Regions from separate parts of the Actinoplanes sp. NPDC049802 genome, predicted to be linked through region 1. Evidence: predicted binding sites of a transcription regulator. Region 1 holds the regulator's gene; the other holds the start of a gene.

Evidence for each region. Region 1 encodes HrcA, which represses chaperone genes, less so after heat shock. Its sites were predicted from a motif close to GGTTNGCACNCTCNNNNNGAGNGTGCNAACC; they were not measured.
Region 2: groES (co-chaperone GroES) is a predicted target of HrcA. The motif match lies at 3,323-3,353, and genes of this name have one in related genera.

The regions. Positions count from the first base shown of each region.
Region 1 covers NZ_JBFAMR010000020.1:61,620-73,636, reverse strand. The annotation lists gene AB0I88_RS16455 (serine hydrolase domain-containing protein) at 1-1,062, opposite strand, end outside; gene AB0I88_RS16450 (HIT domain-containing protein) at 1,127-1,474, opposite strand; gene AB0I88_RS16445 (glycoside hydrolase family 3 C-terminal domain-containing protein) at 1,548-3,914, shown strand; gene AB0I88_RS16440 (16S rRNA (uracil(1498)-N(3))-methyltransferase) at 4,100-4,834, opposite strand; gene dnaJ (molecular chaperone DnaJ) at 5,037-6,173, opposite strand; gene hrcA (heat-inducible transcriptional repressor HrcA) at 6,208-7,233, opposite strand; gene AB0I88_RS16425 (DUF4870 domain-containing protein) at 7,364-7,825, shown strand; gene hemW (radical SAM family heme chaperone HemW) at 7,829-9,028, opposite strand; gene AB0I88_RS16415 (enoyl-CoA hydratase-related protein) at 9,056-9,820, shown strand; gene AB0I88_RS16410 (hypothetical protein) at 9,935-10,801, shown strand; gene AB0I88_RS16405 (PAS domain S-box protein) at 10,895-12,017, shown strand, end outside.
Region 2 covers NZ_JBFAMR010000006.1:33-12,049, forward strand. The annotation lists gene AB0I88_RS05910 (substrate-binding domain-containing protein) at 101-1,207, opposite strand; gene ybaK (Cys-tRNA(Pro) deacylase) at 1,529-2,020, opposite strand; gene AB0I88_RS05920 (class I SAM-dependent methyltransferase) at 2,074-3,261, opposite strand; gene groES (co-chaperone GroES) at 3,476-3,790, shown strand; gene groL (chaperonin GroEL) at 3,863-5,512, shown strand; gene AB0I88_RS05935 (ABC transporter ATP-binding protein) at 5,793-7,562, opposite strand; gene AB0I88_RS05940 (ABC transporter ATP-binding protein) at 7,559-9,244, opposite strand; gene AB0I88_RS05945 (hypothetical protein) at 9,287-9,541, opposite strand; gene tsaD (tRNA (adenosine(37)-N6)-threonylcarbamoyltransferase complex transferase subunit TsaD) at 9,551-10,603, opposite strand; gene rimI (ribosomal protein S18-alanine N-acetyltransferase) at 10,596-11,027, opposite strand; gene tsaB (tRNA (adenosine(37)-N6)-threonylcarbamoyltransferase complex dimerization subunit type 1 TsaB) at 11,345-12,017, opposite strand, start outside.

The sequences.
Region 1 (12,017 bases):
GGCCCGCCAGGGCCGGATCTCCGCCGGGTCCAGGTCGGCGGCGAGCCGGAGCAGTTCGTGGACCAGTTCGTTGGTCTGCCCGGCGGTGCCGGAGGAGCCGAGGACGGCGCAGCCGAGGGCGCCCGGGTTGTCCTCGCCGCCGCGCCGGCCGTAGACGCCGGCCAGGAATCCGGGCATGGCGCCGTCGTGGCCGACGTGCATGATCCGGTTGCCTTCCGGGATCAGGATCAGGCCGAGCCCGAAGCCGGCCGCCCAGAGGGTTTCGTCGGTGGTGGTGAGCGGCCAGCGCATCTCGTCGACGGTGCCCGGGGCGAGGACTCTGCCCGCCTGGTCGACGGTCTCCGGGTCGGCCAGGAAGGCGGCCCACTTCGCCATGTCGGCCGCGGTGCTCCAGAGTTGCGCGGCCGGGGCGACGCCGCCGAGGTCGACCGGGGGTTCCGGGCGGGCCGCGTCGGAGTAGGCGTCGACCAGGTAGCCGACGGCCGCGTCCGGTGGCATGTCGATCGAGGTGTGGTCCAGGCCGAGCGGGGTGAGGACGCGCTCGGTGAGGACTTCGGCCCACGTGCCGCCGCGTAGTCCGGCGACCATCTGGCCTAGCACGGCCAGCCCGAGGTTGGAGTAGTGGAAGCGGCGGGCGTTGGGCAGGACCCGTTCGGCGCGGTCCAGTTCGGCGAGCATCCGGCCGGCGTCCGGGGCGATCAGGGTGTCCCAGACGTCGCCGTACGGCTCTCGCTGGAACCCGGCGGTGTGCGAGAGCAGCCGGCGGATCGTGGCGTCGCCGTGTGCCGGCACGTCGAGGTATTTCGCGATCGGCGCGTCCAGGTCGACCAGGCCTTCGTCGCGGGCTTGCATGACCAGCACCGCCGTGAGGGTTTTGGTGACCGAGCCGATCCGGAACCGGGTGCCCGGGCCGAGGGGGTGGTCCGGGTTGCCGGAGTCGCCGACGGTGAAGGCCCACGGCTGCCGGTCGGCGCGGTGCAGCGCGACCGAGAGCGCGGGTATCCGGCCGTCGGCCTGGGCTCGGCGGGCGGCGCGCTCGTAGCGAGGGGTCGGCTCGCTCATGCCATCGTCTCCGCTTCGCTCCGGCACGGATTCCTCGGAGCCGATGATCCGCGTGCGAGCGCGCTCATCGCCGGGCCAGCATCGGTCCGAGCGGGGCGCCGCCGACCACGTGCGCGTGCACGTGGAAGACCTCCTGGCCACCGTGCTGCCCGGTGTTGAAGATGACCCGGAATCCGTCGGTCAGGCCTTCCATCTCGGCGACCTTCGCGGCGGTGGCCAGCACGTCGGCGGCCGCGGCCGGGTCGGCGGCGAGCTCGGTCACGTTCGCGTGGTGGGCGACCGGGATGACCAGGACGTGGGTGGGCGCCTTCGGGTCGATGTCGCGGAAGGCGAGGGTGGTGTCGGTCCGGTGCACGACGGTCGCGGGGATCTCGCCGGCCAGGATGCGGCAGAACAGGCAGGTGTTTTCCACCTCATGGATCTTATGGCCGGAGGTGGGCTTAGATGGTCGTCGGACCTTCGACACACTGCTTGGGAGCGCTCTCATGGCCGAGTTCGACGACCTTCTCCACCAACTCACCCTGGAGGAGAAGGTGTCTCTGCTGACCGGGCAGGACTTCTGGTCGCTGCCGGCCGTGCCGCGCATCGGGCTGCGGTCGCTGGTCATGTCGGACGGCCCGGTCGGGGTCCGGGGCACCGGCTACACCCCCGAGGACCCGTCGGTGGCCCTGCCCAGCCCCACGGCGCTCGCCGCCACCTGGGACGCCGCGGTCGCCGAACGGGCCGGCCGGCTCCTCGGGCAGGAGTCCCGGCGCAAGGGTGTGCACGTACTGCTCGGCCCGACCGTCAACATGCACCGCACCCCACTGAACGGCCGCCACTTCGAGTGCTACTCGGAGGACCCGCTGCTCACCGGTGAGATCGCGGCCGGGTTCGTGTCCGGGGTGCAGTCGCACTCGGTCGGCACCACGGTGAAGCACCTGGTCGGCAACGACTTCGAGACCGACCGGATGACGGTGGACGTACGGATCCCGGAGCGGGCGCTGCGGGAGATCTACCTGGCCCCGTTCGAGCGGGTGACGGCGGCCGGCGGCTGGGGCGTGATGAGCGCCTACAACGGGGTCGACGGCACACCGATGGCCGCCAACGGGCGCATCCAGGACGAGATCCTCAAGCGGGAGTGGGGCTTCGACGGGGTCGTCGTCTCGGACTGGCGGGCCGCCCGGGAGACCGTGCCGGCCGCGCTCGGCGGGCTCGACATCGCGATGCCGGCCATGGACAACCCGTGGGGCCCGGCACTGGTCGAGGCGGTCCGGGCCGGTGCCGTACCGGAGGAGGTCATCGACGACAAGGTGCGGCGGGTGCTGCGGCTCGCCGCCCGGACCGGCGCCCTGGACGGGCACGCCCTGCCGGTGCCGCCGCCCGACGAGGACGGCGACGCGGTGGCGCACGAGGTGGCGGTCCGGTCGTTCGTGCTGACCCGCAACGAGGGGAACACCCTGCCACTGCGGGCCGCCGACCTCACCCGGGTCGCGGTGATCGGCGCGCTGGCCACCGACGCACGGGTGCTCGGCGGCGGCAGCGCCCAGGTCACCCCGCGGCACGTGATCTCCCCGCTGGACGGGCTGCGCGCCGCCCTGCCCGGAGTCGACGTGGCCTACGCGGTCGGCGCCGATCCGCGCCCGTTCCTGCCGGCCGCGCAGGGACCGGACTGGGCGCCGTTCGTCTTCTCCGCCGAGGGGCACGACTTCCCGGTCGAGACGGCCACGATCCGCTGGCTCGGCGACCCGCCCGGCGGACTGGCGGTGGCCGCGATCAGCACGCTCGAACTGCGTACCGAGATCACCCCGGCGGTCGGCGGCGAGCACGTCCTGGCGGTCTCCGGGTTCGGCGCGTTCCAGCTGGTCGTCGGCGAGGAGACGCTCTACCAGGGCTCGCTGCACCCGCCCGGCACCGGTCGCGCGGACCTGCTGCTGCACCCCCGGGAGCAGCGGTTCACGGTGCGGCTGGAGGCCGGCGTGCGGGTTCCGGTGGTGCTGCGGCAGTCCTTCGAGCCGGGTACGGCCCACTCGGTCTCCACCACGCTCGGCCACCGGGCGCCCGGACCGGACGCGGAGGGCCTGATCGCCGAGGCCGTCGAGCTGGCCGCCCGCTCGGACGTGGCCGTCGTGGTGGTCGGCACCACCGAGCAGGTCGAGTCGGAGGGCTTCGACCGCACCTCGCTGGCCCTGCCCGGCCGCCAGGACGAGCTGGTGTCCCGGGTGGCGGCGGCCAACCCGCGCACCGTCGTGGTGGTCAACGCCGGATCGCCGGTGCTGCTGCCCTGGTCCGAGGAGGCGGCCGCGGTGCTGCTGACCTGGTTCCCCGGGCAGGAGGCGGGCGCCGCGCTGGCCGACGTGCTGCTCGGCGTCGCGGAGCCGGGCGGCCGCCTGCCCACCACGTGGCCGCGCCGCGAGGAGGACTGCCCGGTCCTGGAGGTGCGTCCTACGGACGGCACGCTCGCCTACGGCGAGGACATCCGGATCGGCTACCGCGGCTGGTCGGCCTGCCCGCTCTTCGCGTTCGGTTCCGGTCAGGGCTACACCACCTGGTCGTACGGGGAGATCGCGCTGGAGACCGCAGAGGTACGGGTGACGCTCACCAACACCGGCGAACGCCCCGGCCGGGAGGTCGTCCAGGTGTACCTGTCGGCGGGCCAGGCCGGTCCGGTCGACCGCCCGGACCGGTGGCTCGCCGGTTTCGCCACGGCCACGGCGGCGCCCGGCGAGACGGTGACCGTGACGATCCCGCTGCCCGAACGCGTCTTCCAGGTGTGGGACGGCGGCTGGCGGACGGTGCCCGGCGACTACACGGTGATCGCCGCGCACGCGCTCGACGACCCGCGCCTGACCGGCACGCTCACCGTCGGCTGACCCGGGGCCCTACTCAGGGCGGTGATCATCGGTCCCGCCCTGAGCACGGTCCCGGGGCGCCGGGCACGGTGGAGAGAGCGGCGGGACGACTTCGGCCGCTGACGGTCGAGACGACCATCCGGAGCGGACCGGCTCGGGACCCTCGGGCGAGGTGCGCAGCACCGTGTCGCCCGCATCGACCGGGATCACCAACGGTCGAGACGGCCGTTCAGAACGGAGAGTGCCGCGACTCCCGCTGTCGAGGTGCGCAGCACCGCGCTGCCCAGACGGACCGGGGTGGCGCCCGCCTCGCGGAAGGCCTCCAGCTCGGCGTCGCTGATGCCGCCCTCGGGGCCGACCACCAGGACGATGTCGCCCTGGTCCGGCAGCGGGGCGGTGGTGAGGCGCTCGGTGGCCTCCTCGTGCAGCACGAACGACACGGCAGCGGTGGTGAGGCGGGCCGCCACCTGCTTGGTGGAGCGGTCGGGGTCGCCCGCCACCAGGGGCAGCCAGGAGCGCCGGGCCTGCTTGGCTGCCTCCCGGGCGGTGGCCGCCCATTTGTCGCGGGCCTTGAAGCCGCGGTCGCCGCGCCACTGCGCCACCGAGCGGGACGCCGCCCACGGCACGATCTCGTCCACGCCGACCTCGGTCATCGCCTGCACGGCCAGCTCGCCCCGGTCGCCTTTGGCGATGCCCTGCACGACGACCAGCCGCGGGTCGGCGGCCGGTTCCTGACCGACGGCGGTGACCATCACGTCGACGCTGCCCCGGCCGACCGCGGTGACCTCGCCGCGCGCGGTGCCGCCCCGCCCGTCGGCGAGGATCAGCGCCTCACCGATCCGCAGCCGCTGCACGGTGGCGGCGTGATGCCCCTCCGGGCCGTCCAGCGTGTACGACGACCCCTCGGGCAGGCTCTCGACCAGGAACAGCGGCGCGGACATCCCCGGAACGCTACCCGGCCGCCCGGTCACCGCGGTCCGGCAGGGTCGGCGCGCGGGGTTTCGGGCGCAACCGCTCACGCACGTCGCGCGGGGTGGCTCGCGCTCTGGACGCGCCGGCGGCCAGCGAGACACGCCGCGCCCTCGGCGGGAGCGACGGTCCGCACCCACCACCCCGCTACGACATCCTGGTTTTGATCTTGATTTAGTGGCCGTTGAAGGCGTCGCGCATGCGGCTGAAGAAGCCGCCCTGCTTGGAGAGCTCCGCCACGTCCTCGCCGCGGGTCTTGGCGAACTCGCGCAGCATGCGCTCCTGGTCGGCGGTGAGCTTGGTCGGCGTCTTGACGTCGAGGTGCACGAACAGCTCGCCGCGGCCCTGACCGCGCAGGTGCGGGACGCCCTTGCCGCGGATGCGCAGCGTGCTGGCCGGCTGGGTGCCCGGCTTGACCTCGATGTTCTCTTCGCCGTCGAGGGTCTTGATGGTCATCCGGGTGCCGAGGGCGGCCGCGGTCATCGGCAGGGTGACCCGGCAGTGCAGGTCGTCGCCCTTGCGCGAGTAGACGTCGTGCGGCCGCTCGTGGATCTCCACGTAGAGGTCGCCGGCGGTGCCGCCGCCGGGGCCGACCTCGCCCTGCTGGGCCAGGCGGATCCGCATGCCGTCCTCGACGCCCGCCGGAATCTTCACGGTGAGTGAGCGGCGTGTCCTGATCCGGCCGTCGCCGGCGCAGGTCGGGCAGGGGCTGGGGATGACCGTGCCGTGGCCCTGGCAGTTCTGGCAGGGGCGGGACGAGACGACCTGGCCGAGGAAGGTGCGCTGCACCGACTGGACCTCGCCGCGGCCCGAGCAGACCTCGCAGGTGGCGAGGTGGGTGCCGGGCGCGGTGCCGGCGCCGGAGCACTGGGTGCACAGCACCGCGGTGTCGACGGTGATCGGCGCCTCCACTCCGAAGGCGGTCTCCACCAGGTCCAGCTCGAGGCGCAGGATGGCGTCGGCGCCCGGGCGGGTGCGCGGGCGCGGGCCCCGGGAGCCGCCGCCGGCGGCCGTGCCGAAGAAGGCGTCCATGATGTCCTGGAAGCCGACGAACGGGCCGGCGCCGCCGGCACCGCCGGGCATGCCGCCACCGGGCGCGAGCGGGTCGCCACCGAGATCGACGATCTGGCGTTTCTGGTCGTCGGAGAGGACCTCGTACGCCGCGTTGATCTCTTTGAACTTGTTGTGCGCCTCCGGATCGGGGTTGACGTCCGGGTGGTATTGCCGAGCGAGTTTGCGGTAGGCGCGCTTGATCTCGTCGTCGGTTGCCTCCCGGCTCACACCGAGAATTCCGTAATAGTCCTTGGCCACGGGGTTTGGAGTCCTCAATGTCTGCGCGAATCCGTCAATTCTGTGCCAACAGGTCGCCAACGTAGCGTGCCACTGCACGAACGGTAGCGATAGTGCCGGGGTAGTCCATCCGGGTGGGGCCCAGCACGCCGAGCCCCCCAACGATCGTGGTGCCCGGTCCGTAACCGCTGCTCACCACGGACGCCGAACGCAGGTTGTCGATCTCGTTCTCGTCACCGATCCGGACCCGGGTGGTCCGGGGTTCCAGGTCGCCGATGAGTTTCAGAAGGATCACCTCCTCCTCGAGGGCCTCGAGGACGGGCCGTAGCGTGCCCTGGAAGTCCAGCACACCGCCGCGTGTCAAGTTGGCCGTACCGGCGAGGGCGAGGCGCTCCTCACTCCGCTCGACGAGGGTCTCCAAGAGTACCGAGGCCAGACAGGCCATGGTGGCTTTCCGCTCGGGATCGTCACACTCCTCCACCAACCGCTGCACCAGCGGTGGGGTGTCGGCGAGCCGCTGGCCGGAGAGTTTCTCGTTCACCCGGCGCCGCAGCTCCCAGACGTCGCCGTCCGGCACCGGGCCGGGCAGCTCCACGAGGCGCTGCTCGACCCGGCCGGTGTCGGTGATCATCACGAGCATCAGGCGGGTGGTGGAGATGGGAACGAGCTCCAGATGGCGCACCGAGGACCGGGAGAGACTCGGATACTGGACCACGGCGACCTGGCGGGTGAGCTGGGCGAGCAGCCGGACCGTGCGGTGCACCACGTCGTCCAGGTCGACGGCGCCGACCATGAAGCGCTCGATCGCCCGGCGCTCGGCCGGGCTGAGCGGCTTGATCCTGGTGAGCCGGTCGACGAAGAGCCGGTAGCCGGCGTCGGTGGGGACCCGCCCGGCGCTGGTGTGCGGCTGCCGGATGTAGCCCTCCTCCTCCAGCACGGCCATGTCGTTGCGCACGGTGGCCGGGGAGACGCCGAGCTTGTGCCGGTCGACCAGGGCTTTGCTGCCGACCGGCTCCTGAGTGTCGACGTAGTCCTCGACGATCGCCCGGAGCACCTCGAGCTTGCGGTCATCCAGACTCATATGACCCCTCCCCCTTCTGGCACTCCTGCTAATAGAGTGCCAGTCTACGTCGCCCGGGGCGGCAGCGCGATGATCGAAAGTACGGAGGTGGACCTCGACCGGCTCGATGGCGGGTCCTAGCGTGTGTTCCATGACAGAGCCCCCGCGCCCACCGGACGACGATCCGACCGCCCGCTACCAGCCGCCCGGCGGATATCCGCCGCCTCCCTACAACCCGCCTCCGGGGTACGGCTACCGGCCCCCGGCCACCGCCGGCGACGAGCGCACCTGGATCCTGGTGGCGCACTTCGGCGGTGCGGCCGGAGCGTTCTTCGGCGGCACGTTCTTCGGCTGGATAGCGCCGCTGGTCGCGCTGCTGGCCCGGGGCAACACCTCGCCGTTCGTGCGGGAGGAGGCCGTCAAGGCGCTCAACTTCCAGCTGCTGTGGGGCATCATCGGCCTGGTCGGCAGCTTGCTGATCTGCGTCGGGGTGGGCATCTTCGTGGTCGGCGCGGCCTGGCTCATCGCCACCGTCCTGGGCGTCGTCGCCGGGGTGAAGGCGGCCAACAACGAGCCGTTCAACTATCCGCTGAGCGCCCGCTTCATCAAGTGAGGCTCACACCACGTCCCGGATGACCGCGTCGGCCAGCAGGCGGCCGCGCAGCGTGAGCACGACGCGGCCGTCGTCGTACGCCCCCGGTTCGAGCAGCCCGTCCGCCAGGGCCCGCGCGGCGCCGGTGGCATCGACCCGGTCCAGACCGATGCCGTCGCGCAGCCGCACCCGGAGCATGACGTCCTCCATGTGCCGGTCGGCGGCGCTCAGCGTCTCCCGGCCGTGGCCCGGCGAGGTCCCGGCGGCCAGGCGTTTCGCGTAGGTGACCGGGTGTTTGACGTTCCACCAGCGGACCCCGCCGACGTGGCTGTGCGCGCCCGGCCCGAGACCCCACCAGTCGGCGCCGGTCCAGTACAGGAGGTTGTGCCGGCATTCGGCGTCCTTCCTCGCCCAGTTGGACACCTCGTACCAGTCGAGGCCGGCCTCACTCAGCGCGGCCTCGGCGGCCAGGTAACGGTCGGCGGCCACGTCGTCCGAGGGGTACGGCAGCTCGCCCCGGCGCATCCGCCCGGCCATCCGCGTGCCGTCCTCGACGATCAGGGCGTAGGCGCTGACGTGGTCCACCCCGGCACCGATCACCGCCCGCAGGGAGGCCGCGAAGTCCTCCGCGCTCTCCCCCGGCGTCCCGTAGATCAGATCCAGGTTGACGTGCTCGAACCCGGCCGCGCGGGCCTCCTCTGCGGCCCGGGGCGCGCGCCCGGCGGTGTGCCGGCGGTCCAGGACGCGCAGCACGTTCTCCGCGGCCGACTGCATGCCCAGCGAGATCCGGTTGAAGCCGCCGGCCCTCAGCGCCCGCAGGTAGGCCGGGTCGACCGACTCCGGGTTGGCCTCGGTGGTCACCTCGGCGCCCGGCGCGAGGCCCCAGGTACGGTCGATGCCGTCCAGGATCCGGGCCAGGTCGCCGGCCGGCAGCAGGGTGGGTGTGCCGCCGCCGACGAAGACGGTCCGCACCGGGCCGGGCTCGATCACCCGCGCGGCGAGGGCCAGCTCGGCCAGGACGGTGTCCGCGTACTCGTCGCGGCTCGCCCCGCCGCCCAGCTCGCTCGCCGTGTACGTGTTGAAGTCGCAGTAGCCGCAGCGGCTGGCGCAGAACGGCACGTGGACGTAGACGGCGAACCCGTCCTTGCCGACCTCACGGGTGGCGTCGTCGGGGAGCGACCCGTCGTCGGGTACGGGTTCACCATCGGGGAGTGCGCCGGCCATCCGGCAAGCGTAGTTAAGGTTCCCGGCATGGATCTGGTCCGTACCGCCACCGACGCCGGGGTGACCACCCTCACCCTGGACAACCCCGGCAACCGCAACGCCCTCTCCACCGCCCTGCTCCGGCGGATGCTCGACGCGCTGGCCGCGTCGGCGGCCGACCCGGAGTCGCGGGTGGTGGTCCTGTCCCACACCGGCCCGGTGTTCTGCTCCGGCGTCGACCTCAAGGAGACCGCCGCGGCCCGCCCCGGCGACCGGCTGCCCGCCGAGATGCTCGCCGACGTGCTCGCCGTGCTCTGGGAGTTCCCCAAGCCGGTGATCGCGCGGATCGGCGGTCCGGCCCGGGCCGGCGGCCTCGGCCTGATCGGCGCGGCCGACATCGCGGTCTGCGCCCGCTCGGCGACGTTCGCCTTCACCGAGGTGCGGCTCGGGGTGATCCCGGCGGTGATCAGCTCCACCGTGCTGCCCCGGCTGGCGCCCCGGGCCGCCGCCGAGCTCTACCTCACCGGCGACGTCTTCGACGGGACCCGGGCCGCGGAGGTGGGCCTGGTCACCGCGGCGGTCGCCGAGGACGACCTGGACGCCACCGTCGCGGCCTACTGCGCGTCGCTGCTCCGCGGCGGCCCGCTCGCCCTCGCCGGCACCAAACAACTTCTCCGGCGTACGCGCGCCGAGTCCATCCGTACCGACCTGGCCGATCTCGCACAACGGTCGGCCGGATACTTCAAGTCCGCGGAGGGCCGGGAGGGCGTGGCGGCGGCCCGGGAGAAGCGGGATCCGGGCTGGGTCCGGTGACCCGCCCGGCCGTCTCGCAAGGTGTGATCCACACCGCCCTGATGAAAGGGCCACCAGTCACGGCGGGGCACGAGCGGTCGTTGTCTAGGCTTGGCGTCCGGCTCGGCTGAGGAGGTGACGGTGCGTACCAGATCGATCGTGGGTGTGATCGCCGCCCTGACACTCGTCGGCACGCTCGGCGTGGTCGTGCTGATCAGCAACCTGACGGGCAGCATCAAGCTGCCCCAGCTCGGCCCGGAGTGCACCGTCAAGGCCGACGGCGAGGTCACCCTGGACACCGCGCAGATGGCCAACGCCGCCACGATCGCCGCGGTGGGCGTGCGCCGGGGCATGTCCGAGCAGGCGGTCGTGGTCGCGCTCGCCACCGCCTTCCAGGAGTCCGAGCTGGAGAATCTGGACGGTGGGGACCGTGACTCGGTCGGCCTCTTCCAGCAGCGGCCCAGCCAGGGCTGGGGCACCGTGGAGCAGATCATGGACCCGAGGTACTCGGCCGGCAAGTTCTACGCGGCCCTGAAGAAGGTCAAGGGCTGGGAGAAGATGCGGGTCACCGACGCGGCCCAGAAGGTGCAGCGGTCGGCGTACCCGAACGCCTACGAGAAGTGGGCCGACGAGTCCCGGGTGCTGGCCGCCGCGCTGACCGGCCGGGCCACCGGCGCCGTCGAGTGCGTCGTCCCGGACACCCCGGCGATCCGCGGCGCCGAGGCGGCTACCGCCCTGCTCAGCAGCCTCCAGCTGGACTGGGGCAAGAAGCTGGCGGGTCAGGCCCGCAGCGCCGAGAGGGCCGGCCTGACCGTGGCGGTGGCCGATGCCAGCGTGGGCTGGCGGTTCGCGCACTGGCTGGTCTCGCACGCCTCGGCCACCGGCCTCGAACGGGTACGTTTCGGTGATCTCGAGTGGCACGCCCCGGAGGGAAAGTGGCAGCCGGTGACCGACGGCGGCGCCGGCGATCAGGCGCAGGTGGTAGCTGAGGTCTTCCATTGAGCCGGCCCCGGAATTATCGGTGACTACCCGTGACGTGGCGCTGCGTATACCTCCGCATAGACAGTGCGCAACCTCCCTGGTACTAAGTAGGTCGTGCTGAGCGCGATCGCGTGGATCCTGCTGGGCGCGGGAAGCGCCGGCGCCATCCTGATCGGCGTGCGCCGGCACCGCCCCGCCCGGCGTTCCCCGTGGCTGCTGCTCGCCGCGTCGGTCACCGCCCTGGCGGCCGGCGACGTCTGGTACGCACTGGACCGCATGCCCCTCGCCGACACCGCCTACCTGGCGATGTTCGCGCTGGTCACACTGAGTCTGCTCCAGTTCACCCGGGGCGGCGCCCTGCTCGCCGACCGGGCCCGGCTGATCGACCTGGTCGCCTTCGCCTGCGCCGCCCTGCTCGTCGTCTGGGTCTTCGTGATCAGTGCCGCCGACCGGTTCGGCGCCGTCTCCCCCGCCGACGTGATCGGCGCCCTGCTGCTGATCGGCGTGGCCGGCCGGCTGGTCGCCGCCGACCGCCGCAACGTCTCGGCGATCCTGCTGCTCACCGGCGCGGTCGGGCTGCTCGCCGGGGACGTCCTCTACCCGCTCACCGAGAGCCTGCCGGCCGAGTCGGCGTACGTGCTGCTCTACCTGGCATGGGGGCTGTCCGCGCTGCACCCGTCGATGCGCCGGCTCACCGAGCCGCGCCCGGCCCAGCCGTCGCCCTGGCGGTTCCGCGACACCAGCCTGCTCGCCGCGTCCGCGGCCACACCCCCGGTCGTGCTGATCATCGAGGCGCTGTCCGGGACCGTCCGCGACGGGCTGGTGATCGCGATCACCGCCGCGATCACCCTGGTCCTCACCATCACCCGGCTCGCCGACGCCATCCACCACCACAGCCAGGCGCTCAACCGGGAACGCGGGCTGCGTACCGCCACCACCGCCCTCGTCGCGGCCGCCGACCCGCCGGCCGTCGAAGCCGCGGCCCGCGCCGCCGTCATCCGCCTGCTGCCGTCCGCCACGGTCCGCCGGGTGCTGCTCGCCGCCGACGACGGCCGGATGGCCCGGGAAGGACTGCCCGCCGCGCCGGCCGGCGCCGGATCCCGCAGCTGGTGGATCGCGGCCACCGACCCCGACGAGCGCACCCTGGTCTGCCCGCTCCGGCTCGAGCCGCTGGCCGTGGCCCGGCCCAGCGGCGGCGCCCTGGTCATCACCGGCCGCCGTGAGGCCCTGATCGCCG
Region 2 (12,017 bases), on a different contig from region 1:
GGCACTTCACCGCCCGCTAGCATGTCTTTGTCGCCGGTGAAGAGCCGCGCCCCGTTCCGTGCATCAGCCGTTCGGTGCGGCTTCGGTGGTCAGCCGATGATCAGCTGATGCCGGCCTTGGTGCAGGCCTCGGCGAAGTCGGCGGTGCAGAGCTCTTCCTTGGTGACGAAGCCGTCAGCGACGACGTCCTTCACGTTGGCCGCAGTGATCGACTGCGGGGTGAGCAGGACCGACTTGACGTCCGCCTTGGTCTCCGGGTCGGTGACCGTCTTGGTGGCGGTGCTCGGGGTCTCCTGCTTGGCCAGTGCGATGGCCAGCTCGGCGGCCGCGTCGGCCTCCTTCTTGATGGCCTTGTAGACCGTCATGCACTGGTCACCCGCGAGGATGTTCTGCAGGCCCTGAACGGTGGCGTCCTGGCCGGTCACCGGGACCTTGCCGTTCAGCTTGTTCTTCTTGAGCACCTGGATCGCGGCGTTGCCCAGGCCGTCGTTGGCGGCCAGGACACCGGCGATCGCCTTGTTCTGGGTCAGCATCTGCTCGAAGATCGTGCCGCCCTGGGCGTTGTCCCAGTCCGGAACGTCCTGGTCCGGGCCCTTGGTGTACTCGCCGGCGTCGAACTTCGGCTTGAGGACCGAGTCGTAGCCCTGCTTGAAGAGGGTGGCGTTGTTGTCGGTCGGCGAGCCGTTGAGGTACGCCACGACCGGCTTGGTCGCCTTCTTCTCGGTGAGGCAGTCGACCAGGCCCTGGCCCTGGAGCTTGCCGACCTCGGTGTTGTCGAACGACACGTAGTAGTTCGCGCCGCCGCCGAGGGTGAGGCGGTCGTAGTCGATGGTCGCGATGCCCGCGGCCTTGGCCTTCTCCAGGACGGACTTGCCGGTGCCGGAGTCCAGGTTGACGATGACCAGGACCTTGACGCCGCTGGCGATCATGCCGTCGGCGATCGTGGTGAACCGGGTCTTGTCACCCTCGGCGTTCTGGATGTCGGCCTCGACACCGGCCGCCTTGAACGCCTCGGTCAGGTACTTGAAGTCGGCGGTCGCCCAGCGGGCCGAGCTCTTGGTGTCGGGCAGGATCACGCCGACCTTGCCCGCGGAGCTGGTGCCGCTGCCGGTGCCGGTGTCGGTGTCGCCGTCCTCTTCGGTGCCGCAAGCGGCGATGCTGGTGGCCATGAGGCCGACCGCGGCAAGGGCGAACAGTCCCTTACGCATCCCTTATGTCCTTTCGGGGGGTGAATCCGGGGCCTTGGGTTCGGATTTTTCAGAGACCCGAGTGCCTGGGAGCATCGCGTCTCTGGGTAGCGCCGATGGTTCAGGAACCGGTTTGTTGTGTCCGGCAACGTATTCCCATCGTGGCCGAGAACACAAGCCGCAACGACCGTCTATCTCGTAACGAGGGATAACAATCCGGCAACACGCCAGTGCCACCAGGGCACGATTTCACCGGCGAAGGTCGCTTCGAGATCCACATACCGTAACGCTAGGTAGTTTTCTCCCGATCGGACGCGGAACCTCGAAGAACCGCGGAAGGCACTAAGATCCGGCCGCCCGGATCGGCACGACCGTCGCGCCGGTCAGGCGGATCAGATCGACCGGCGCCAGTGCCACCTGCAGCCCGCGGCGGCCGGCCGAGACATACATCGCCGTCAGCCCGGTGGCCGAGTCGTCGATCACCGTGGGAAGCCGTTTGCGCTGGCCGAGCGGGCTGATCCCGCCGCGCACGTAACCGCTGCTGCGCTCGGCCGCGGCCCGGTCGGCCAGAGTCGCGCGCTTGCCGCCGGACGCCGACGCCAGCGCCTTGAGGTCGAGATCGCCGGTCACCGGCACCACCCCGACCACGAGCCGGCCGTCCACCTCGGCCACCAGGGTCTTGAACACCCGGTGCGGCTCCACCCCCAGGGCCTCCGCCACCAGAGCGCCGTAGTCGGGGGCGTCCGGTGACACGTCGTACGGATGCAGGGTGTGCGCCACACGCTCCGCGGCGAGCAAGGCGGTGGCCGGGGTGCCGGCCGCTTTCTTGGCCATGAGCGGCACGCTACTACCGCGGCGGATCCTCGCGCACGCCCGATTCCGGCCCGTTACGCCGTTGTCGTGATGAGCACGGCCGGCGCCCCGTCCACCCGGGTCAGCACCAGGCCCGCCGAGTTCGGCCCGGACAGCTTGAGGTCCTTGCGCAACTGGTCGGGAACCAGCGCCGATCCCCGTTTGCGGATCTCCAGCACCCCCACGCCCCGCTCACGCAGCAGCGCCCGCAGCCGCTTCAGCGAGAACGGCAGCACGTCGGTCACCTCCAGCCGGCGGGCGAACGGCGTGTCCGCCGGATCGTCGGTGTAGACGTACGCGATCTCCGGGTCGGCCAGCCGCCCGCCTACGCTCGCCGCGAACTCGGCCACCAGGTGCGAACGGACCACCGCCGGATCGGGGTCGTAGAACCAGGCGCCGACCGGTCCGGCCGGCGCCCGCCGCAGTCCCGAGCCGGTCAGCTCCGCCACCGCCCGGTCCCCGATCAGGGTCGCCCGGCGCTCCGCCGAGGCCAGCGGCCCACACCAGAACGCCGCCTCGACCAGGTCGCCGCCGACACTGACCCACTCCCCCTCGGCGCCCGGCGGCAGCAGCCCGTGATCGATGCCGGGCGCCAGTTTCAGCACCGTCCGAGGCACCCGCCCAGACAGGCCGGCGATGAAGTCCCACGGCGGCGAGTACGCCTTCGGGTCGAACACCCGGCCCCGCCCGGCCTGGCGGCGGGCCGGATCGGCGAAGACCGCGTCGTACCGCTCCACCGGCACCGACGTGGCGTCCGCGCACTCCACCACGATCCGGTCGGACAGGCCGGCGACCTCGGCGTTCGCGGCGGCCATGGCGGCGGTCAGCGGGTCGGCGTCCACGGCGTACACCGAGATGCCGTGCCGGGCCGCGGCCAGCGCGTCGGAGCCCAGCCCGCACCCCAGATCGGCGAGGGTCCGCACGCCGGCGGCGGCGAGCCGCGCGGCCCGCCGGTCGGCGACCGCGGCCCGGGTGGCCTGCTCCAGGCCGGGCCGGGTGAAGAACATCCCGGCGGCGTCCACGCCGAACTTGCCTGCGGCGCGCTCCCGCAAACTAGCCTGGGTCAAGGCGGCCGCGGACAGCTCCGCGCCGAAGCCCCTGGCCCGCAGGGCCGAGGCCGCGGCGAGCGGCTCCCCGCCGGCCACCTCGGCCGCCACGGCCAGGGCTTTCGACCCCTCCGGGGTCCGCAACATCCGCAGCGTCTCCAGCATCACGTCAAGCATTCTCCCTGGCGTGACAGGTTGGCACTCTGGTTGACGGAGTGCTAGTTCCGGCATAGTCTCCGGTTAGCACTCTCACCATGAGGGTGCCAGCCGCCCGGCCCGTCCGTGCGGTTAGGCACCAGGCGGACCGGCACCCGCGACGACGGCCCCGCCCGGTGGCATGAGGCATTGACCGGCCTGGTTCAAGGCCGGCGAAACCTGTACCCAGGAGGGTATGCCCGTGACTACCGCGACCAAGGTTGCGATCAAGCCGCTCGAGGACCGCATCGTGGTCCAGGCGAACGAGGCCGAGACCACCACCGCGTCCGGCATCGTGATCCCCGACACCGCCAAGGAGAAGCCCCAGGAGGGCACCGTCCTCGCCGTCGGCCCCGGCCGGATCGACGACAAGGGCAACCGCGTTCCGCTCGACGTCAAGGTCGGCGACGTGGTCCTCTACTCGAAGTACGGCGGCACTGAGGTCAAGTACGCCGGCGAGGAGTACCTGGTGCTCTCCGCCCGTGACGTCCTCGCGGTCATCGAGAAGTGACCTACTGACAGTGCTGACCGCCTCGGTTCGGGTTCGCCCGGACCGGGGCGGTAGTGCGTGAAGGGACCATTCATGGCGAAGATCCTGAGTTTCTCCGACGACGCCCGGCACCTGCTCGAACACGGCGTCAACACGCTCGCCGACACGGTCAAGGTCACCCTGGGCCCGCGCGGCCGCAACGTCGTCCTGGACAAGAAGTTCGGCGCTCCCACGATCACCAACGACGGTGTCACCATCGCCAAGGAGATCGAGCTCACCGACCCGTACGAGAACCTCGGCGCGCAGCTCGTCAAGGAGGTGGCGACCAAGACCAACGACGTCGCCGGTGACGGGACCACCACCGCGACCGTGCTCGCGCAGGCGCTGGTCCGCGAGGGCCTGCGCAACGTGACCGCGGGCGCCAACCCGATCGGCCTCAAGCGGGGCATGGACCTGGCCGCCGAGGCCGTCTCCAAGGCGCTGCTGAGCAAGGCCGTCGAGGTCGCCGACCACAAGGCGATCGCCAACGTCGCCACCATCTCGGCGCAGGACGCGAACATCGGCGAGCTGATCGCCGACGCGATGGACCGGGTCGGCCGCGACGGTGTCATCACCGTCGAGGAGGGCTCGGCGCTGCAGACCGAACTCGAGGTGACCGAGGGTCTCCAGTTCGACAAGGGCTTCATCTCGCCGAACTTCGTGACCGACGCCGAGTCGCAGGAGGCGGTGCTCGAGGACGCCCACATCCTCATCACCACCCAGAAGATCTCCAGCATCGAGGAGCTGCTCCCGCTGCTGGAGAAGGTGCTGCAGACCGGCAAGCCGCTGCTGATCGTCGCGGAGGACGTCGAGGGCCAGGCCCTGTCCACCCTGGTGGTCAACGCGCTGCGCAAGACCGTCAAGGTCGCCGCGGTGAAGGCGCCCGGTTTCGGTGACCGCCGCAAGGCGATCCTGCAGGACCTGGCGATCGCCACCGGTGGCGAGCTGATCGCGCCCGAGCTGGGCTACAAGCTCGACCAGGTCGGCGTCGAGTCGCTGGGCAGCGCCCGGCGGATCGTCGTCGACAAGGAGAACACCACGATCGTCGACGGTGGCGGCAACTCCGCCGACGTCGCCGACCGGGTCGCGCAGATCCGCAAGGAGATCGAGGCGTCCGACTCCGACTGGGACCGCGAGAAGCTCCAGGAGCGGCTGGCCAAGCTCTCCGGCGGCATCGCGGTGATCAAGGTCGGCGCGGCCACCGAGGTCGAGATGAAGGAGCGCAAGCACCGCATCGAGGACGCGATCTCGGCGACCAAGGCGGCCGTCGAGGAGGGCACCGTCCCGGGCGGCGGCGCCGCGCTCGCGCAGGTCTCCAAGGAGCTCGAGGGCAACCTGGGCCTGACCGGCGAGGAGGCGCTCGGCGTCGGCATCGTCCGCAAGGCGCTGGTCGAGCCGCTGCGCTGGATCGCGCAGAACGCCGGCCACGACGGCTACGTCGTGGTGGGCAAGGTCGCCGAGCTGGGCTGGGGCCACGGCCTCAACGCGGCCACCGACGAATACGTCGACCTGGCCGCGGCCGGCATCATCGACCCGGTGAAGGTGACCCGCAACGCGGTCTCCAACGCCGTCTCGATCGCCGGGCTCCTGCTGACCACCGAGAGCCTCGTGGTGGAGAAGCCGGCCGAGTCGGCGCCGGCCGCGGCCGGTCACGGCCACAGCCACGGGCACGGGCACGGCCACCAGCACGGTCCGGGCTTCTGACCAGCCGGGCTTCGATGTGAAGGGCGCGCTCCGACGAGCGCGCCCTTTCCCTTTTTCCGGGTACGCCGAGAGCCCGGCGTGTGGAGTTCGGGCGCGTAGCGCACCCGAACTCCACACGCCGGTTTGCAGGCCGCCGCGGATCGGGGCGGCACCCGGCGATGCCTGCGTGTCGTGTGCCGCAGGCTCTTACCCGAACCGCCGGGACGACCCGGCAGCGCCTGCCCGTGCCGCGCCCCGGCAGGGCGCGCGCCCTGCCGGGGCCGGTGCCGCGCGGCGGGCGCTACGTGCGTTCGGACATCTCGGCCGGTTCGGTGCCGCCCTGCCAGGAACGCCACAGCGCCGCATAAGCCCCGCCGGCCGCCACCAGCTCGTCGTGCGACCCCAGCTCGACGATCCGGCCGTCCTCCATCACGGCGACCCGGTCCGCGTCGTGCGCTGAGAAGAGCCGGTGCGCGATGGCCACCACGGTCCGCCCGCTGACCACCGCGGCCAGCGAACGTTCCAGGTCCCGGGCGGCACGCGGGTCCAGCATCGCGGTGGCCTCGTCGAGCACCAGGGTGTGCGGGTCGGCGATGACCAGCCGGGCCAGGGCCACCTGCTGCGCCTGCGCCGGGGAGAGCGGATGCCCGCCGGCGCCGACGACCGTGTCCAGCCCGTCCGGCAGCGCGTCCGCCCAGTGCAGGGCCTGTACGGCGGTCAGCGCTGCCCGTACCTCTGGATCGGGGACGCCGGGACGCACCAGGGCGACGTTGTCGCGAAGCGTGCCGATGAAGACGTGATGCTCCTGGGTGACCAGCGCGACCTCGGCACGCAGCCGCTCCGGCGGCAGCGCCGCGAGGGGCGTCCCGCCGACCGTGACGCTGCCGGAGGTGGGCTGGTGCACTCCGGCGAGCAGACGGCCGAGGGTGGACTTGCCGGCACCGGAGACACCTACGACGGCGAGCCGCTCGCCCGGTTCCAGGACCAGGTCGACGCCGTGCAGCACCTCCCGGCCGGGCTGGTAGCCGAACCGCACCCCGCGCACCTCGATCCGGGTTCCGGCCGGTTCGGCGGCGTGGACCGGCCGGGGCGCCGGTCCCGCGGTGACGCCGAGCAGCCGGGCCAGCGCGGCCGCGCCCACCTCCAGTTCGTCGAGCCAGCCGACCAGCCGGTCCAGGGGGTCGACCAGCTGCTGCACGTAGATCACCGCCGCGGTCAGCGCGCCCAGGGTCACGGCGGACCGCAGGTAGAGCCAGCCGCCGGCGAGCAGGGTGAGCACCATCGGCAGGACGTAGCTGATCTCGATGACCGGCCACCAGACCGTTCGCAGGCGCAGCGTGTACCGCTCGGCCCGCCAGGATCTCCGCAGGTCGGCGTCGGTACGCCCGACCCGCTGCCGTTGCCGTCGCAGCGCCTCGACGGTCCGCGCGCCCTCGACCGTCTCGGTGAGCCCCTCGGTCACGTCCGAGTAGGCGGCGTTCTGCCGCAGGTAGCCGCGTGGCGCCCGGCGCAGGTACCACCGGGTGCCGGCCGTCATGATCGGCGCCCCGATCAGCAGCGGCACCGCGAACACCGGGCTGACCAGCACCAGCGCCCCGACCACGAGGAACAGGGTGACCACCGCGATGAGCGTCTCCGGCACGGCGAAGCGGACGCATTTGGACAGCGCGTCGACGTCCCGGGTGGCCCGGGTCAACAGGTCACCGGAACCGGCCGCCTCCACCGTGGACAGCGGCATGGCCAGCACCCGGGTCACGAACTCCTCCCGCAGCCGGGCCAGCACCCGCTCGCCCAGCCGGGCCGAGGCCAGGTGCGCGAACCGGATCAGCACCGCCTGTGCCAGCACGAACCCGGCGATCATCAGTGCCAGCCGGTCCAGCTCACGCACCGGGACCCCGTCGTGGATGCCCTGCACCATGTCACCGAGCAGCCGGGGACCGGCCAGCCCGGCCAGGGCGGCGGCCACGTGCAGGCCGACCGTGGCGCGGAACATGGCCGGGTGGTCGCGGATCAGGTCACGGGCGTACCGGCGGACCTGTGCGGCGCCCGCCACCGGCAACAGGCGGGTCACTGCTTCTCCTCGCGCAGCACCATCCGGGCGTATCCGGGCTCGCCGCGCAACAGATCCGGATGCCGGCCGGCGGCCACCACCCGGCCGTCCTCGACGTAGCAGACGTGGTCGGCGCGGCTCAGCATCAGCGGGCTCGACGTGCAGACCACCGTGGTCCGCCCACCGCGGGCGATGCGCAGCCGCTCCGCGATCCGGGCCTCGGTGTGCGCGTCCACCGCGTTCGTCGGCTCCACCAGGATCAGCACCTCCGGATCGGCGAGCAGCGCGCGGGCCAGACGCAGCCGCTGCTGCTGGCCACCGGAGAAGGTCCGGCCACGGTCGGCGACCACGGTGTCCGTGCCGTCCGGCAGCCCGTCGACGATGTCGGTGGCGGCGGCCGCGGCCAGCGCTCCCGGTACGTCGCCACGGCCGCCCGGATCCAGGTCGGAGCCCAGCCGGCCGGAGAAGAGGCGGGCGTCGTTGTCGACGACCAGGATCCGGTCGCGTACCTCGGACAGGGCGGCCGCGGAGAGTGGGACTCCGCCGGCGGTGGCGCCTTCCTCGTACCGGCCCAGGCGGTCGGCGATCCGGGCCGCGTCAGCCGGCGTGGCCGCCACGATCGCGGTCAGAAGGCCGGGCGGGACCCGCACCCCGGACTCCGGGTCGGCCAGCTCACCGACCGGCAGCGGGACCGGATCCGGCGGGTCGGGCAGGTGGCCGGACACCCGGAGCATCGCCACCACCCGGCGGCTCGACACGTGTCCCCGGGTCATCTTGTCGATCGCCTCGGTGAGCTGGCGCAGCGGGGCGACCAGGAAAGCGGCGTACGCGTAGAACGACACCAACTGCCCCACGGTCAGCCGCCCGTCCGCCGCGAACCGCGCGCCCAGCCAGGTGACCAGCACCAGGAAAGCGCCCGGCAGCAGCACCTGGGCCGCCTCCAGCAGGGACTCGACGCGCGCGGTGCGTACGCCCGCCGCGCGCAGCGCCTGAGACTCGGCGCGGTAGCGCGCCGCCAAGGCCGGCTCCCCACCCACGCCGCGCAGCACCCGCAGCCCGCCGACCAGATCCGCGGCCCGGCCGGTCAGCCGTCCCTGACTCTCCCGGTACGCCCGCTGCCGCTCGTGCAGCGGGCGGATCAGCACGCCCACCACCAGCATCAACAGCGGCACCCCGACCAGCACGATCAGACCCAGCGGCACCGACGTGCGCAGCAGCACCACGGTGATCGTGGCGACCGCCAGCAGCGAGCCGATGCCACGCGAGGTGATGTCGACGGCGCCGCCGATGTGGGTGATGTCCGAGGTGCCGATCGCGACCACCTCGCCCGCGTCCAGGCGGCGCGGCAGGGTGGAGCCGAGCCGGTTCGCCTGCCGGACCACCACCTGCACGGTCCGGAACGCGGCGCCCAGCCAGTTGGTGACCGCGAACCGGTGCCGGGAGATGCCGGTCAGCGCCTGCACCACCCCGGCGCCGAGCAGCAGCAGCGCCCAGGCCACCAGCGCGGCGGCGTCGCGGGCCACGACGGCGTCCACGGCCCGGCCGACCATCGCCGGCACCAGCGCCTGACAGCCCATCCAGGCGATCGCCAGCAGTGCCGCCGCCGCGACCGTCAGCCAGGAACGCCGGACCAGCCAGAACAGGTATCGAGTGGCGGACCGGGAGTCGGGAGTGCCGGGATCGGTGACGGGCAGTCTTCGCATCAGGCCCCGACGGTAAGTGCCGGGGCGCGCCGACGGCGAGGGTCAGCGATCGACCGGGTTGAAATCCCAGACGTGCGGAGCGCGTGCCACCAGGTTCTCCGGTGGCGTCAGCAGGCTCTCCGGGGTATTGCGCCATTTGGTGATGACGACGATGCGATGATCGGTGGACGAATAGACGTCACTCGACACATGTTGTGGCAGCACCTCCAGAGCCGGCACCGCCGTGTCGCAGACCCAGGCCAGCAGCTCGTCGAAGCCACTGCGCGAGGCCCGCACCTCCCACATCCGCGCGATCATGAACGCTTCCTACCCCGGCACACTGACCGAGGTCAAACTCATCGCGGAATCGGCCGGAAGATCCAGCCGGCTCGGGGCCACGCCGGCCGCGACGAGATGCGAGCCGAGTGCCGCGACCATCGCGCCGTTGTCGGTGCAAAGACCAGGCCGGGGTACGCGGACCGCGATCCCGTGTCGGGCCGCACGCTCCTCGGCGAGCACCCGCAGTCGCGAGTTGGCCGCCACCCCGCCACCGATGACCAGCGTGCCCACCCCGTTCGTCCGGCAGGCGTCGATCGCCTTGGCGGTGAGCACGTCGCAGACCGCCTCCTGGAAACTCGCCGACACGTCCGCCACCGGCACCGGCTCACCGGCGCGTTCCCGGCTCTCCACCCAGCGGGCCACGGCCGTCTTGAGCCCCGAGAACGAGAAGTCGAACCGGTGCGCCGCCAGATCCTTCGCCGCCGTCAGCCCGCGCGGAAACGCGATCGACGCCGGGTCGCCCTCACGAGCCGCCCGGTCGATGATCGGCCCACCCGGGAAGCCGAGCCCGAGCAGCCGGGCCACCTTGTCGAAAGCCTCACCCGCCGCGTCGTCGATGGTGGCGCCGAGCGGGGTCACACCCGCCGTCAGATCGTCGACCAGCAGCAACGACGAATGGCCCCCGGAGACGAGCATCGCCACCGCGGGCTCGGGCAGCGGGCCGTGCTCCAGCGTGTCCACCGCCACGTGCGCGGCCAGATGGTTGACGCCGTAAATCGGCTTCTCGGCGGCGAGAGCGTACCCCTTCGCGGCGGCCACGCCGACCAACAGCGCCCCGGCCAGGCCCGGGCCGCTGGTGACGGCGATCGCGTCGATGTCGGCGAGGGTCACGCCGGCCTCGTCGAGAGCCCGTTGCATGGTCGGGACCAGCGCCTCCAGGTGGGCGCGGCTGGCCACCTCCGGCACCACCCCACCGAACCGGGCATGCTGGTCCACGCTGGACGCCAGCGCGTCGGCGAGCAGGGTGTGGCCGCGCACGATGCCGACACCGGTCTCGTCGCAGGAGGTCTCGATCCCGAGGACCAGGGGTTCGTCACGCATCGCGCATCATCACCAGGGCGTCCGTGTTGCTGGGTTGGTAGTAGCCGCGCCGGATCCCGACCGGCTCGAAGTCATAGCTGGCGTAGAGCCGCTGGGCCGCCGCGTTGTCGACCGCCACCTCGAGCAGCGTCTTCCGGGCGCCGCGCCGGGCGGCCTCGGCGAGCAGCGCCTCCAACAGGATCCGGCCGATGCCGCGCCGCTGGGCGTCCCGGCGGACCGCGATGTTCTGCACCCACGACTCGTCGTCGTCCACGACGGACAGGCCGGCGTATCCGGCGACCGCACCGGCATCCGTGGCGACCAGGTAGAACTGCCGGGTGGCCAGCTCGTTCCAGAACATGGCGGCGGACCACTTCTCCGGGCCGAAGAGGTCCTCCTCGATCGGCAGGACCTCGTCGATGTGCCACCAGCGGAAACGTTCGATGACACAGTCCGGCGTCGTGTCCGCCCGGTCCGCGTTCGCGTCCTTCGCGGCCGCGCTTGTGGTCGCCGGCTGTTCGGCGCTCGCCGCGGCCGTGCTCCCGCCCGCGCTCGTGGCCGCGCTCCCGCCCGCGCTCGTGGCCGCGCTCGTGGCCGCGCTCGTGGCCGCGCTCGTGGCCGCGCTCGTGGCCGCGCTCCCGCCCGCGCTCGTGGCCGCGCTCGTGGCCGCGCTCGTGGCCGCGCTCCCGCCCGCGCTCGTGGCCGCGCTCCCGCCCGCGCTCGTGGCCGCCGCGCTCGTGGTCGCCGGGTTTTCGGCGGTCATCAGGTCAGCACCGCCTTGCGGGCCGACGGCTCCACCGCGTCGGGGCGGCGCAGGTAGAGCGGCGTCAGCACCTCGCTCGGCGCACCCGCCCGGATCCGCGGCGCCGCGATCGCCACCAGCGCCGCCCCCGGCGGATAGAGCAGATGCTCCTCCACCGGCACGCCGAACACGTCGCCGTACTTCAAGGCACCTTCCCCGGCCGCTCGCTCGACCAGCCCGGCCATCGACGTCCCACCGCCGGCCTCCTCGGCGCCGACCAGCACCCCGGCCGGCAGCGAGCCGCCGGTGGCGCCGCGCACCAGGGCGGCCACGTCGGCCGGCTTGGCCACCTCCGGGCCGGTCATCCGCTCGCCGTCCGCGAACGTCGCGAAATACACCTCGCGGCGGCGCGCGTCGGTGGCGACCAGCACCCGGCCCGGCCCCGCGGCACGGCCCAGGGCGTCCAGCGAACACACCCCGTACGTCGGGATGCCCAGCGCCTGCCCCATGCTCGCCGCGGTGGCCAGCCCGACCCGCAGGCCGGTGAACGGGCCCGGCCCGACCCCGGCCACGATCGCCGTGAGATCCCGGGGCCGCACCCCGGCGTCGGCGAGAACGGCGGCGATCTCCGGGGCCAGTTTCTCCCCGTGGGCGCGCGGATCGACGGTGCGCCGCTCCGCCACCCCGGTCAGA